Regions from separate parts of the Paenibacillus sp. MER 99-2 genome, predicted to be linked through region 2. Evidence: predicted binding sites of a transcription regulator. Region 2 holds the regulator's gene; each other region holds the start of a gene.
The links. The regulator Rex, encoded in region 2, represses fermentation and respiration genes when NADH is low (regulators of the CRP and FNR family bind a similar motif). The targets are predictions, from matches to a motif close to TTGTGAAATATTTCACAA.
Positions count from the first base shown of each region.

Region 1: a site for Rex is predicted at 1,681-1,698, ahead of M3636_RS20140 (cytochrome ubiquinol oxidase subunit I). Genes of this name have one in related genera too.
Region 3: a site for Rex is predicted at 1,602-1,619, ahead of pflB (formate C-acetyltransferase). Genes of this name have one in related genera too.
Region 4: a site for Rex is predicted at 1,891-1,908, ahead of M3636_RS17520 (formate/nitrite transporter family protein). Genes of this name have one in related genera too.

Region 1 covers NZ_JAMAUZ010000005.1:13,917-17,134, reverse strand. The annotation lists gene M3636_RS20155 (DsbA family protein) at 1-559, shown strand, start outside; gene M3636_RS20150 (Rrf2 family transcriptional regulator) at 819-1,247, shown strand; gene M3636_RS20145 (hypothetical protein) at 1,266-1,514, shown strand; gene M3636_RS20140 (cytochrome ubiquinol oxidase subunit I) at 1,754-3,118, shown strand; gene M3636_RS20135 (cytochrome d ubiquinol oxidase subunit II) at 3,118-3,218, shown strand, end outside.
Region 2 covers NZ_JAMAUZ010000001.1:1,018,353-1,021,570, forward strand. The annotation lists gene dinG (ATP-dependent DNA helicase DinG) at 1-1,446, shown strand, start outside; gene M3636_RS04675 (redox-sensing transcriptional repressor Rex) at 1,625-2,278, shown strand; gene M3636_RS04680 (amidohydrolase) at 2,265-3,218, shown strand, end outside.
Region 3 covers NZ_JAMAUZ010000001.1:837,113-840,330, reverse strand. The annotation lists gene pflB (formate C-acetyltransferase) at 1-1,520, opposite strand, end outside; gene adhE (bifunctional acetaldehyde-CoA/alcohol dehydrogenase) at 2,357-3,218, opposite strand, start outside.
Region 4 covers NZ_JAMAUZ010000003.1:570,027-573,244, reverse strand. The annotation lists gene M3636_RS17525 (molybdopterin-containing oxidoreductase family protein) at 1-272, opposite strand, end outside; gene M3636_RS17520 (formate/nitrite transporter family protein) at 937-1,779, opposite strand; gene M3636_RS17515 (FAD-dependent oxidoreductase) at 2,379-3,218, opposite strand, start outside.

The sequences.
Region 1 (3,218 bases), on a different contig from region 2:
CAATAGCCTACGGACATTTCATCAAAATCACTTAGAATTACCGATCGAAGTGTTGTCGGGTGGTCTTTTTATAGATGATCGCAGTCAAGCAATGGCAGCATATCCACATATTCCAGAAGCCAATAAACGAATTGCTCAGCTTACTGGCGCGGAGTTTGGTGCTCCGTACAATAAACTTGTAAATGACGGTACATTTATTATGGATAGTGAGGCAGCAGCTATTGGATTTTCCGCTTTACGCTCCTTGGCACCAGAACAAGCAGTGAATCTAGCGGCTGCAATGCAGCGTGCATTTTATTATGAGGGTAAGAGTCTCAGTGATATACAAACGTATCAAGACATTGCCAAGCAACTCAATCTGGATGAGCAGAAAGTGATCGATAGAATTATAAATCCAGAGACACGAGATCTTGTTCAGCAAGAATTCGTAGCAGCCAGCAACCTTGGGGCGAGAAGTTACCCAACTCTTTTCTTGAAAAAAGATAATACCTTGTATCCTTTAGGCGGCGGCGCAATGACCGCTGATAAGTTAGAAGAAAATTATGCTCAGTTAATCTGATTTATCATTAAGCGAAGAGAAGTTTTTTAGAAGAGTATCTTTCATTATGCTACGTTAATCTGGATCAGGCGAATTCCCTTTGCTTGATCCAGTTTTTATACCGGGATAGAGTTATCAGATGTACAACCTAAAAAAATGAGACTCATTGTAACATGCTAAATAGCTGTTAGAATGTTAATATAGCTTCCTCAGAAATTCTAATTTTTAATACAATAGTTCAATCGTAACGCACTTATTTTTGTATCATTGGGGTGAAAATATGTCCGTAAGCTCTCGGTTTTATATAGGAATACACATTTTGTCGTTGTTGGAAGTCAATAAAGAAGGAAATAACTCATCTGAGATGATTGCAGACAGCGTTAATACACACCCTGTAATCGTTCGAAAAGTGATGGGGATGTTAAAAAAATCAGGATTAGTGCATGTAACCCGTGGAAAAGCAGGGGCTACACTTGCACGAGATCTAAGTGAAATCACATTGTTCGATGTGTACACAGCAGTAAATGCAGTGAATGACAATAATCTCTTCAATATTCAAGAGAAGCCAAACCCCGATTGTCCGGTGGGGAAAAACCTTCAAGGAACGATCGAACCTATTTTTTCATTGGCACAGAGAGCACTGGAGAAAGTACTTGAGAATGTAACGTTACAAGATATAGTAGTTGATTTGGATAAGGATTCGGATTGAGTTTACTTGGAGAATAGAATGGGTCAAATAACTGATGATGGAATAATGAAAATGACCTCTGCAAATCAGGGAGATTTTGAGCTACAAGACTATTTTTTATATGAAATTCGAATAACAGCATCCAGTACAACGATTAAAAATGCCGCTAATTCTAAGATTAGTGGCTTCTTTTTTGCATCCAGCATTATCTCAATCCTGCTGATTAACAAGTCAATAGCTCTAAAGGGTAATTTGGATCATTTTCATAGATTAGTTGAAAAGGGGTGACTGTTCCTTGACTATTTCATGTCAAGGAAGTGACTGCAATTGTGTCATTCGCAATTGTAGATATAATAATTTTATATATCACGATGGTATGTATAGGACTGCGAGAGTAGGATAATTTAAGCATTAGCCATGTTGATTATCTCGGAATGCACCTTTATATCCTGATATGTGAAATTTTTCTCGTACTTTATTGTGTATTGAATTCTTAAGTGAAAAATGAAAACGGAGGTGACAGAGGTATGGAGTTAGATACGGTGTTATGGAGCAGATTGGTGACTGGCTTAACGCTTGGGTTTCACGTGATCTTTGCGACACTTGGTGTAGGTGTGCCTCTAATGATTGCTATTGCTGAGTTCATTGGCATTCGGAAGAAGGATAACCATTACATACTTATGGCGAAAAGGTGGTCACGAGGGTTTGTCATTTCGGTGGCAGTGGGTGTCGTGACAGGTACAGCGATATCTCTACAGCTTGCCTTGGTGTGGCCGAACTTTATGAAGCTGGCCGGGAATGTCATTGCATTACCGCTATTTATGGAAGTGTTCGCGTTCTTCTTCGAAGCGATCTTCCTAGGCATTTATCTCTATACATGGGATCGATTCAAGAACCCGTATATTCACTGGTTGCTGACCATACCGGTTGTGGCCGGAGCAGGAATGTCGGCTGTTTTTATTACAACCGTGAACGGATTCATGAACCAACCTGAAGGATTTGTCATGGAGGCAGGCCAGTTCATCGCGGTTAACCCTGTGCAAGCGATGCTGAATACAGCAACATTCTCCAAGGTATTCCATGTGCTAAGCTCAGCCTATTTGACGGGGGCGGCTCTGCTTGCAGGGATTGCTGCCCTTGCCATGCTGAGAAAAGGTGTTACTGCGTACCACAAGAAAGGCTTGAATCTAATGATGGCTGTTGTTTTAGTATTCAGTTTGCTGAACACACTCGCTGGAGATGTATCTGCCAAGTTTCTGGCTGAACATCAGCCTGAGAAGCTGGCAGCAGCGGAATGGCATTTTGAGACAGAGAGCGGCGCAGATTTAATTTTACTCGGCTGGCTGAATGCGGAACATGAGATTATAGGAGCTCTTCACTTGCCTAAATTGCTCAGCTTCCTCGCCTTTGGAGACTTTAATGCCGAAGTGACGGGGCTGAATGAATTCCCACCGGATGAACAGCCGCCACTGCTGGTGCATTATTTATTCGATGTGATGGCCGGAATTGGATTCGCTCTGCTTGCGATCTCCAGTCTATATTTCCTACTTGTGTTCTGGAAGAAGCGTAATCAGTTTAACAAGTGGATGCTTCGCCTCGTCGCGCTGAGTGCTCCACTTGCGTTTCTTGCCGTTGAGATGGGCTGGTTCTATGCAGAGGTGGGACGACAGCCATGGATTATTCGAGGATATATGCGAGTGGAAGAAGCAGCGACTTCATCACCAAGTGTGAGAATATTATTTTTCGTGTTCCTACTGTTGTATATCGTGCTCGGCGTTATATGTGCTCTTGTATTAAGACGTTTGTTTAACAACAATCCTGCTGAGGTTGAGATGGAAAAATGGCTGAAGGCGAAACAGGATCAATCCGCGGACAAAGGAGGGCATGCCTGATGAGTTATGAATTAATCGGAATTTCGGTACTCTGGCTGTTCTTGTATGGCTATCTCATCGTAGCTTCTATTGATTTCGGCGCTGGATTTTTTGCCTTCTA
Region 2 (3,218 bases):
GATGAGGCTCATCATCTGGAGGACGTAGCGGGTAAGCATTTAGGCTTGCATATGAAATATTTCACGATGGTTCATACGCTTACACGTCTGTTTAAAGATAGCCGTAATGGTCAGTTGCCTATGCTTCGATCCCAGCTATCGAATCACGAAAAATCAGTACAGTGGGGCTCAGCTATTGATCAGATGTTCCCGCTTGCTGTTGAAGTCAAGGACATGTGGGACAGATTAAGTGAGTCTTTATTCAATCTTCTTCCTGAGCGCAGTGATGCTTCTCCAGGGGAGACGGGTCAATTCTCTCTTCGATTGAAGCCGTCAATGAAACCGGATAAGTGGAAGGCGCTACAAGAGGATGAGAATCAAATATACGTAACGTTGGGTGACTTGATTCGCAAGGGCGATAAGCTGTTACTTGAGGTGAAGGAAGAACAAGATGATTATCAATCCGATAGTTTGATTACGGATATTACAGGTCTTCTGAAGGATCTTGCCTTACTCAAAGAAAATCTACGCTTCTTCATGCGAATGGATGATGCCAACACGGTATATTGGATGGAAGCAAGTGGACAATTCCGTAGCAAATCGCTACAGCTCTATGCGGTTCCTGTAGATGTCAGCGCACAACTGAAGGAATTGTTTTTTGACAAAAAGAAAAGCGTTGTTCTGACATCCGCTACCCTTTCTGTAGATAAGTCATTCCAATTTATGATTGAGCAACTAGGCTTGCAGGAAGCAGCAGACCATAACCGCCTACTTACGTCCTTGCTACCGTCCCCGTTCCGTTATCGGGATCAGGCACTGCTTGTCATTCCGCGTGACTTCCCAAGTGTAAAAGGCAGCGTAGGGGATGCACACTTTGTTGATATGTTGGTGCATTCATTAGCCGAAACCGCCATTGCCACTCGTGGACGGATGATGGTACTCTTCACGTCGTATCGGATGCTGAGACAGGTGTATGACCCACTGAAAGAGGCGTTGGCAGGTAACGATATCTCTCTGCTCGGTCAAGGGGTGGATAGTGGTAGTCGTTCTAAGCTTACACGCCGCTTCCAAGACGCAAAGGCTACTGTGCTTTTGGGTACGAGCAGCTTCTGGGAAGGCGTGGACATTCCGGGGGATGCACTCACTTGTCTGGCTATTGTTAGATTGCCGTTCCAGCCGCCTAATCATCCACTTCTGGAAGCGAAAAGCGAGCTGTTGCAACAACAGAAGAAAAATCCATTTATGAAGTTATCTGTGCCACAGGCTGTTATTCGTTTCAAGCAAGGCTTCGGAAGACTTGTACGCACAGCGAAGGACAGAGGCATCGTTATTGTATACGATACACGGGTTATCGAAGCATATTATGGGAAGTATTTCTTATATTCATTACCAGGTCCCAAAATGGAGCATATGCTCACCGAACAGATGGTTCCACGAATTCGTGAGTGGTTAGACCAAACCTACTGAAGAAGCATCGGAATAGTGCTATACGCACAAGCATTGCACCATGAATGCAATTAGTTGTAAAATTTATTAGATTCAATCATTGAGGCATCCTGTCCAGGTAAAACGTGAATTATTGGGATGCAGGGTGCCTCCTATTTAATCTATCTACAGGGTCACATTGGTAAAGGGGAGTAAACGAATGAAATCAGATAAAATATCAGAAGCTGTAGTGCGGCGTTTGCCAGTTTACTTGCGTTATTTGAGTGAATTGAGTCAACGCGAGGTTACTACGGTTTCTTCTCAAGAACTAGGACTGCGCTTGGATCTTAATCCAGCTCAGATTCGGAAGGATCTAGCCTACTTTGGTGATTTTGGTCGCAAAGGCATTGGTTACGACGTTTCCTACTTGATTGAGAAGATTCGTCATATTTTGAAGATCGACCAGCAAATCAACGTGGCATTGGTTGGTGCGGGTAACCTTGGACACGCCTTGTCCAATTACAATGCATATTTAAAAGACAACATGAAGATTGTTGCCGTGTTTGATGCTTACGGTCCCAAAATCGGTACTCAAATTAATAGCCTGAAAGTACAACCGATGAATGAATTATCAGAGTCTGTCCAAAAGGATAATATTCGAATCGGCATTATTACAGTTCCAGATACAGAAGCTCAAAATGTAGCTGATCAACTGGTTGAATCGGGTATCGAGGCTATACTTAATTTTGCACCAACGATTTTGAAAACGCCGCCGCATATTCGCATCCATCATGCTGATTTTACGACGGATCTGCTCAGCCTTGCTTATTACCTGGAGAATGGAAAGGACGACGAGGAAGATGACAACAAATAAATGGGTTATTCATAACGGCAAATTTGCCGTAAACAGTGGTCTGGACTGGAAAGTCGTTCAAGGCTACATGGTTGTGGAAAATGATAAGATTGTGCATATTGGTGAGACGTTGCCGGAAGGGGACGAAAGTCTGCCTAAAGTGGATGGAAAAGGACTTTTTTTCCTACCGGGTCTGATCAATACGCATGGTCACGCAGCTATGTCTTTACTTAGAGGACATGGTGATGATCTAGCTCTGCAAGTATGGCTGCAAGAGAAAATGTGGCCTATGGAAGCAAAAATGACAGCTGAAGATGTGTACTGGGGATCATCCCTATCCGTGTTAGAGATGCTTAAAGGTGGGACTACGGCTTTCCTCGATATGTATGATCATATGGATCAAGTGGCTAAAGTGGTAGAACAATCCGGGATTCGTGCTTCCCTGGCTCGCGGTGTTATTGGCCTGTGTTCAGAAGAAGAGCAGATGCGTAAGCTGGAAGAGTCGGCTGCATTTGCCCGTGAATGGCATGGACAAGCGGATGGCCGCATCACCACAGTAATCTCTCCACACGCTCCGTATACTTGTCCGCCGGATTACATAGAGAAGCTTGTACAAGTTGCACATGACTTGAATTTGCCTCTGCATACACACATGTCAGAGACGATCCGAGAAGTGGAGCAAAATGTAACGGATTATGGACTTCGTCCTGTAGCTCATTTGGAAAAACTGGGATTCTTCTCCCGTCCTTCCCTTGTCGCTCATGCCGTACATCTGAATGATGAGGAAATTGAAATTTTGGCTCGAAATCATGTCGCAGTCTCCCATAATCCAGGTAGTAACTTGAAGCTTGCCTCGGGTGTCGCTCGTGTACCGGATCTTCTGAAAGCCGGTGTGATGGTATCCCTAGGAACTGATGGGCCTGCAAGCAACAACAACTTGGATATGTTCGAAGAGATGAGA
Region 3 (3,218 bases), 180 kb from region 2:
ATCCGCTCGTAGCTATATTTATCGTGCATGTAATGGATGACGTTCAAGGTGTTCATGTACAGCTTCGCCAGCCATTCCATCATTGGTTTGAAGCGTTTCATAACTTCATTGTAATCCAGCACTTCGCTTGTAATCGCGGGGAATTCAGGTCCTACTTGTGCTCCAGATTTCTCGTCACGACCACCATTGATTGCGTACAAGAGAGCTTTCGCCAGGTTCGCACGAGCACCGAAGAATTGCATTTGTTTCCCGATCTTCATTGCAGATACACAACAAGCAATACCGTAATCATCGCCATAGATCGGACGCATCAGATCGTCATTCTCATATTGAATCGAGCTCGTTTCGATAGATACTTTACTGCAATATTCTTTGAATGCTTCCGGCAGTTTAGTGGACCAGAGTACAGTCAGGTTTGGCTCCGGTGCAGGTCCCAGGTTATGCAGCGTGTGCAGGAAGCGGAAGCTGTTTTTCGTTACACGTGTCTCACCATTTACGGACATCCCGCCGATGGACTCGGTTACCCATGTTGGGTCTCCACTGAACAGTTCGTTATAGTCCGGCGTACGCAGGAATTTTACAATCCGCAGTTTCATAACAAAATGGTCAACCAGCTCTTGAGCCTGCTCTTCGGTCAGAATGCCTTCTTGCAGATCACGTTCAATGTAGATATCCAGGAAGGATGATACACGTCCCAGTGACATTGCAGCACCGTTCTGCTCTTTGATCGCTGCCAGGTAACCGAAGTACAACCATTGGAACGCTTCTTTGGCTGTTGTTGCTGGCAAGGAAATATCGAAACCGTGCATTTCGCCCAATTGTTTCAGTTCTTGCAAAGCACGAATCTGCTCAGACAACTCTTCACGCAGACGGATAACATCTTCATCGATAACATCCACTTCCAAGGCGTTCAATTCGCCTTTTTTGTTACGAATCAGGAAGTCTACACCGTACAACGCTACCCGGCGGTAGTCCCCGATGATCCGGCCACGACCATAAGCATCTGGTAAACCTGTAATGATCCCTGCTTTACGCGCTGCACGCATCTCGGAAGTATAAGCGTCGAATACACCTTGGTTATGTGTTTTACGAATGTTTGTAAATATATCAATGACACCTTGAGGCATTTCGAAGCCATATGCTTCACATGCATCAATCATCATGCGAATTCCGCCGAATGGCTGAATGGAACGTTTGAATGGAGCATCGGTCTGAACGCCGACAATTTGCTCTTTGGATTGATCCAGATACCCTGGTTGGTGAGAAGTAATTGTTGCAGGCGTATTAACGTCTACGTCAAGGACACCACCGTTATCCCGTTCTTTTTTGGTTAGATCAGATACGATATCCCACAACTCTTTTGTATTCTGGGTTGCACCTTCAAGAAATGCTTCATCGCCATAATATGGAGACAAATTGTGTTCCAAAAAGTCATTCACATTAACGGTTTTAGTCCAAGTTCCTTTGGTAAAGTTTCTCCAGCCTGTTTGTTGTTTGACATCTTTTTCGATCACCGACATCGTAATCCCTCCACTAATTTGGATTTCTGGACACATAACATGCTGCGTCTTCGTATCATTGTGTGTCCAGAGCCGCGATTAATGTGAATTGTTTCACATAAACCGGAACACGTTCTCTCTACTTGGGAACCGGAACCGCGGAATGAATGTTTTTCTTACATTTTCAGTATACGTCTTGGCGATTTCATCATCTGTGATTTTTATCACAAAGTAAGTGAACTAACGCACTCCACCTGCGGTGTGTCATGTTGAACCGTGGGAAATGGTTCACACTGGCCACTCCGCGGACAGAACAACCTTCCGATCGCTGTTATTCCCGGATTTCTCAATTTACTTTCTCAAAGGTGAAAATCCGGGAATAAAGGCGAGCGCTTCGCTTCTTCAGGTTTTTTCTGTCCTCTCCGTTAACGTGTGAACGGGTGGTTCAAACTGCCACATCACGGATTCCGTGTTGCATTTCTAAATGATGGGCGGCTCCTCCTCGATTTGGAGCCGAAACATGAAGTGATAAGTTCCTGAAAAAGCAGGGGCTTCGCTCCTCTGTTTTTCTGCCCATCTCCTTTCCCTGCGAACCTTTGGTTCTCCTTGCTACAACCCGGACTCCTTGTTGCATCTTTTCTGGAGCCGAAACATGAAGTGATAAGTTCCTGAAAAAGCGGGAGCTTCGCTCCTCCGTTTTTCTGCCCACCTCCTTTCCCTCCCAACCTTTGGTTCTACCTGCTACATCACGGATTATGTGTTCCTCAAAACATACGGCAATCGGGGCTCCCCATTTCGGGGAACCCTGAACCTATTGCCATCCTCAACAAGCTGTTGCATGTTTTGGAAGATTATTATTATTCGAATTTGCCGTAGAATGCGTTGCGGTATACATCTGCTAATTCAGTTACCAGCGGCAGCTTCGGATTCGCAGTTGTACATTGGTCTTCGAAGGCACGATCAGCCAGGTAATCTACATGTGCTTCAAAATCTTTTGCATCAAATCCGATCTCTTGGAACGATTCCTCGATACCCAATGTTTTGTTCATTTTGCGGATAGCGTTGATTAAGCTGTTAACCCCTTCTTCGGTTGTGCGAGCAGGCAATCCGAGAATGCGGGCAATTTCGGCATATCGCTCATCTGCCACAAAGTGCGAGTATTTCGGGAACGATGCGAATTTGGTCGGTTTTTTCGCGTTGTATCGAATAACGTGTGGCATCAAAATCGCATTGGTACGTCCGTGGGCTGTATGGTACTGACCGCCCCATTTGTGCGCCAAGCTGTGGTTAATACCCAAGAATGCGTTGGCAAATGCCATACCTGCAATCGTTGAAGCATTATGCATTTTCTCACGTGCCAGTTTGTCGCCTTGTAATGCTGATTGCTCCAAGTACTGGAACACCAGTTGAATGGCTTTGATTGCTAACCCATCCGTATAGTCATTCGCCATAACGGATACATAAGCTTCAATCGCATGTGTCAATACATCCATACCTGTGTCAGCTACAGCTGTTTTTGGCAATGAGTATACAAACTCAGGGTCTACGATCGCTACGTCAGGAGTCAGCTCATAGTCAGCCAGTGGATATTTGGTGTTTCCTAGATTTTTATCCGTGATAACAGCAAATGATGTTACTTCCGATCCTGTGCCCGATGTTGTTGGGATCGCTACAAATTTTGCTTTTACGCCAAGTCTAGGATATTTGTAGATCCGTTTA
Region 4 (3,218 bases), on a different contig from region 2:
TCACCAATCGCTTCGTCCCAGCTGATCCGTTCGAACTTCCCTTCGCCCTTGGCACCAACCCGTCGCATCGGATATTGAAGCCGCTCAGGGTGATATACACGCTCAGTCATATTTCTAACTTTATTGCAGATGGCGCCCTTGGTGATTGGATGATCGGGGTTCCCCACGACCTTTACAATTTTTCCGTTCTCTTTATGTAACAGCAGACCGCATGTATCCGGGCAATCAAGTGGACAAACCGCCGGGAATACACCATTCTCCTGATTAATCATGTTGAAGTTCCTCCCCTGTAAAAGCTATCTCTCTATCATATCTTCTCTAATGCATTAACGTAAAGAGAACAGTTCATTTTCCCGTCTACACAAGACGCCATTTTTTTGCAAAAAAAGTTTTTTTGCTTATGATTCATCCTCCAGATTCAGGGGTAAATAAAAAACAAGGCATTAGGCTAGTGTTTCCCCACTTCCTCCTCATGCCATATCATGGACCACTCCCGAAATTCGCCATGAACAGGTTTCGTTCCCCCGAACCTTGTCATGGCGAATTTATTTTGTGTATTTATATAAATTAAACTAAAGAGCATTTACACTCGACACTCCGATGGCAGAATAACCTTCCGATCGCTGTTATCCCCAGATTTTTTTGATTCCCTTTTACAAAGGGAAAATCCGGGGATAAAGGCGAACGCTCCGCTTCTTCTTGTTATTTCTGCCCTCTACGTTTGGTGTAGATGTTTAATTCAATTTATATATTATATAAAACTAAACACATGATTATTTACAGCTGTCACTTCGATGGCAAAAAAACCTTAACTCTGCCTCACCGACAAAATTAAATATAAAAAACGATCTCGTTTCCGCTCTGCCACGGAGTTGCTCACCGTGATCTAGAACGAGACAAGATCGTCTGCACTGTCATACTTCCTGGATATAATCGTTACGCCTGTTTGCTCAGTATCGGTCTAGCTTCAGGCTCGGTTGCCATTTTCAACTCCGCCTTCACCTCCGACTCGCTTTTACGTAGATACACCATATAGTAGGCTGCCGCGACAAACAGAGCACCGCCCGTCAGATTACCAAGCCATACCGGAATGAAGTTCATGATGTATTGCGCCCACGAATAATGCCCTTCGAAGATCGCTGCAGGAATCAAGAACATATTCGCGACAACGTGCTGGAATCCAATCGCGACAAAGGCCATCGTAGGAAACCATATGCCGAGCACTTTACCGCTCATCGTATCTGCTGCATAGCACAACCACACTGCCAGAGCGACTAGCCAGTTACAGCCAATGCCGGAGATGAAGGCTTGCAGGAATCCGTCATGCAGCTTATGTCCCGCCATATCCACAACCTTCGCTAGATATACGCCCTCACTCGTTAGCCCTAACACATGACCGAACGCATAAGCCACGAAGATCGCGCCTAGAAAGTTCCCAATCGTCACCAAAGTCAGGTTCTTGAGCATACTTCTCACCGATAGTTTACGTGCGATTGTAGCTAGAGGTACAGCCATCATATTGCCAGTTAATAGCTCTCCACCGCCAATAAGCACAAGAATTAGACCTAATGGGAAGACAGACGCACCAATTAGGTTCACCAGGCTTCCCCACTCTGCTGGAGCAGAGGCAACTACCCGAATATTTAGCAAAAATCCTAGAGATATAAACGCCCCTGCCATAAAACCAAGGATAAGTACAGATAAAACAGGATTGTGAGCCTTCTTGATCCCGCTCTGCACCGTGTATTGTGCAACCTCAAGAGGTGTTTTGACCGCCATAGCCATTCTCTCCTTTGCATCTCATATTGAATGGAACGTTCTTCAGTTCATGCCTAAGTTGTTACAGCTTCACTGCCCTGATCTAATTGTATCTTGGCTGGAGATAAAACTTTGTGCAAATAATCACAAAGAATAGATGCATTTTTAGTTATTGATCGTTTTCTAACCTCGTTGGGCTAAACAATTTCGGATCTATATCTTTCGAACATGAGACACGTTATTGAGTGGATTTTGCACCGATCTGATATCTAACGAACTCAGTACACCTTATTGTGATCATTTGGAGTAAATTTGGACACTTTATCAGGCTTTTTCGTGCAATAGGACTGCTGAGGTTCGTTAAAATTCCAACATTGCTCAAATATAGGTTATAAGCTCACCTGAGTTCGTTAGAATCTTGGAGGTGACTTTGAAACGTGTAGCACATCCTACATGCTATGGTTCGTCTATCTCCAGCTAAATAGAGAACATGCTACTTCTCTCCAAACAACCAAAAAGCCAGCGATTGCTCGCCAGCCTTTTGGTTTGTAAGGTTCCTTGGATTAATTCCTTGGATAGTTCCTAATTTACTTTTATGACATCCACTAATTCGAACTTGCTTACACCAACGCCGGTGCTTTCACTTCAATTGGAGGTAGAGCTTGCAGTCCTGCTGTGTTCAAGAAGTTCCACGGTTTGTTGTAATGTGGCTGGAAGAAGAAGTCGATGAACGCAAGCTCATCTACTGTCATGTTGTTCTGGATGCAGACCGAGATGGTATTGATCGATTGTGTCAGATCCACCTGGGACATCACTTGTGCACCAACAATGCGGCGAGTTGCTTGTTCATAGACCACTTTGAGCAGCAACTTCTCAGCTGTTGGCATAAACTCTGGACGGTAGCTATCCTCCAAGACGACAGCCTCGACCACCAGACCTTCATCCGCCGCTGATACCTCAGTCATACCAGTACCGGCAATGTTTTGCTCATAAATTTTGATACCTGACGTACCCTGTGTACCCATATACGGTGTCGTCGGACGAACCAGGTTACGTGCTACGAGTGTTCCCATCCGTACAGCATTGGTTGCCAGTGGAATGTAAGATGCTTTACCAGTTGGGTTGTAATGAATTGCACAGCTATCGCCTGCGGCGAAGACGTCTTTCTGGCTAGTTTGCATATATTTATCTACAATGATAGCACCATTAGGCAGCATATCCACCTGACCTTTGAGCAGCTCCGTATTCGGGCGGAAGCCGATGCACAGGATAACGAGATCTGTTTCAAACTCACCTTTGGATGTAATAACTTTGCTCACTTTGCCATTCTCACCGGTAAATTTCTGTACCGTCTGACCCAATGCCAGCTTAATACCGCGGCTAGTCAGCGTGTCTTCGATGGCATCTGTAAATTCAGGATCAAGGTATTTGTTCAAAATACGATCTACGCTATCAATCAA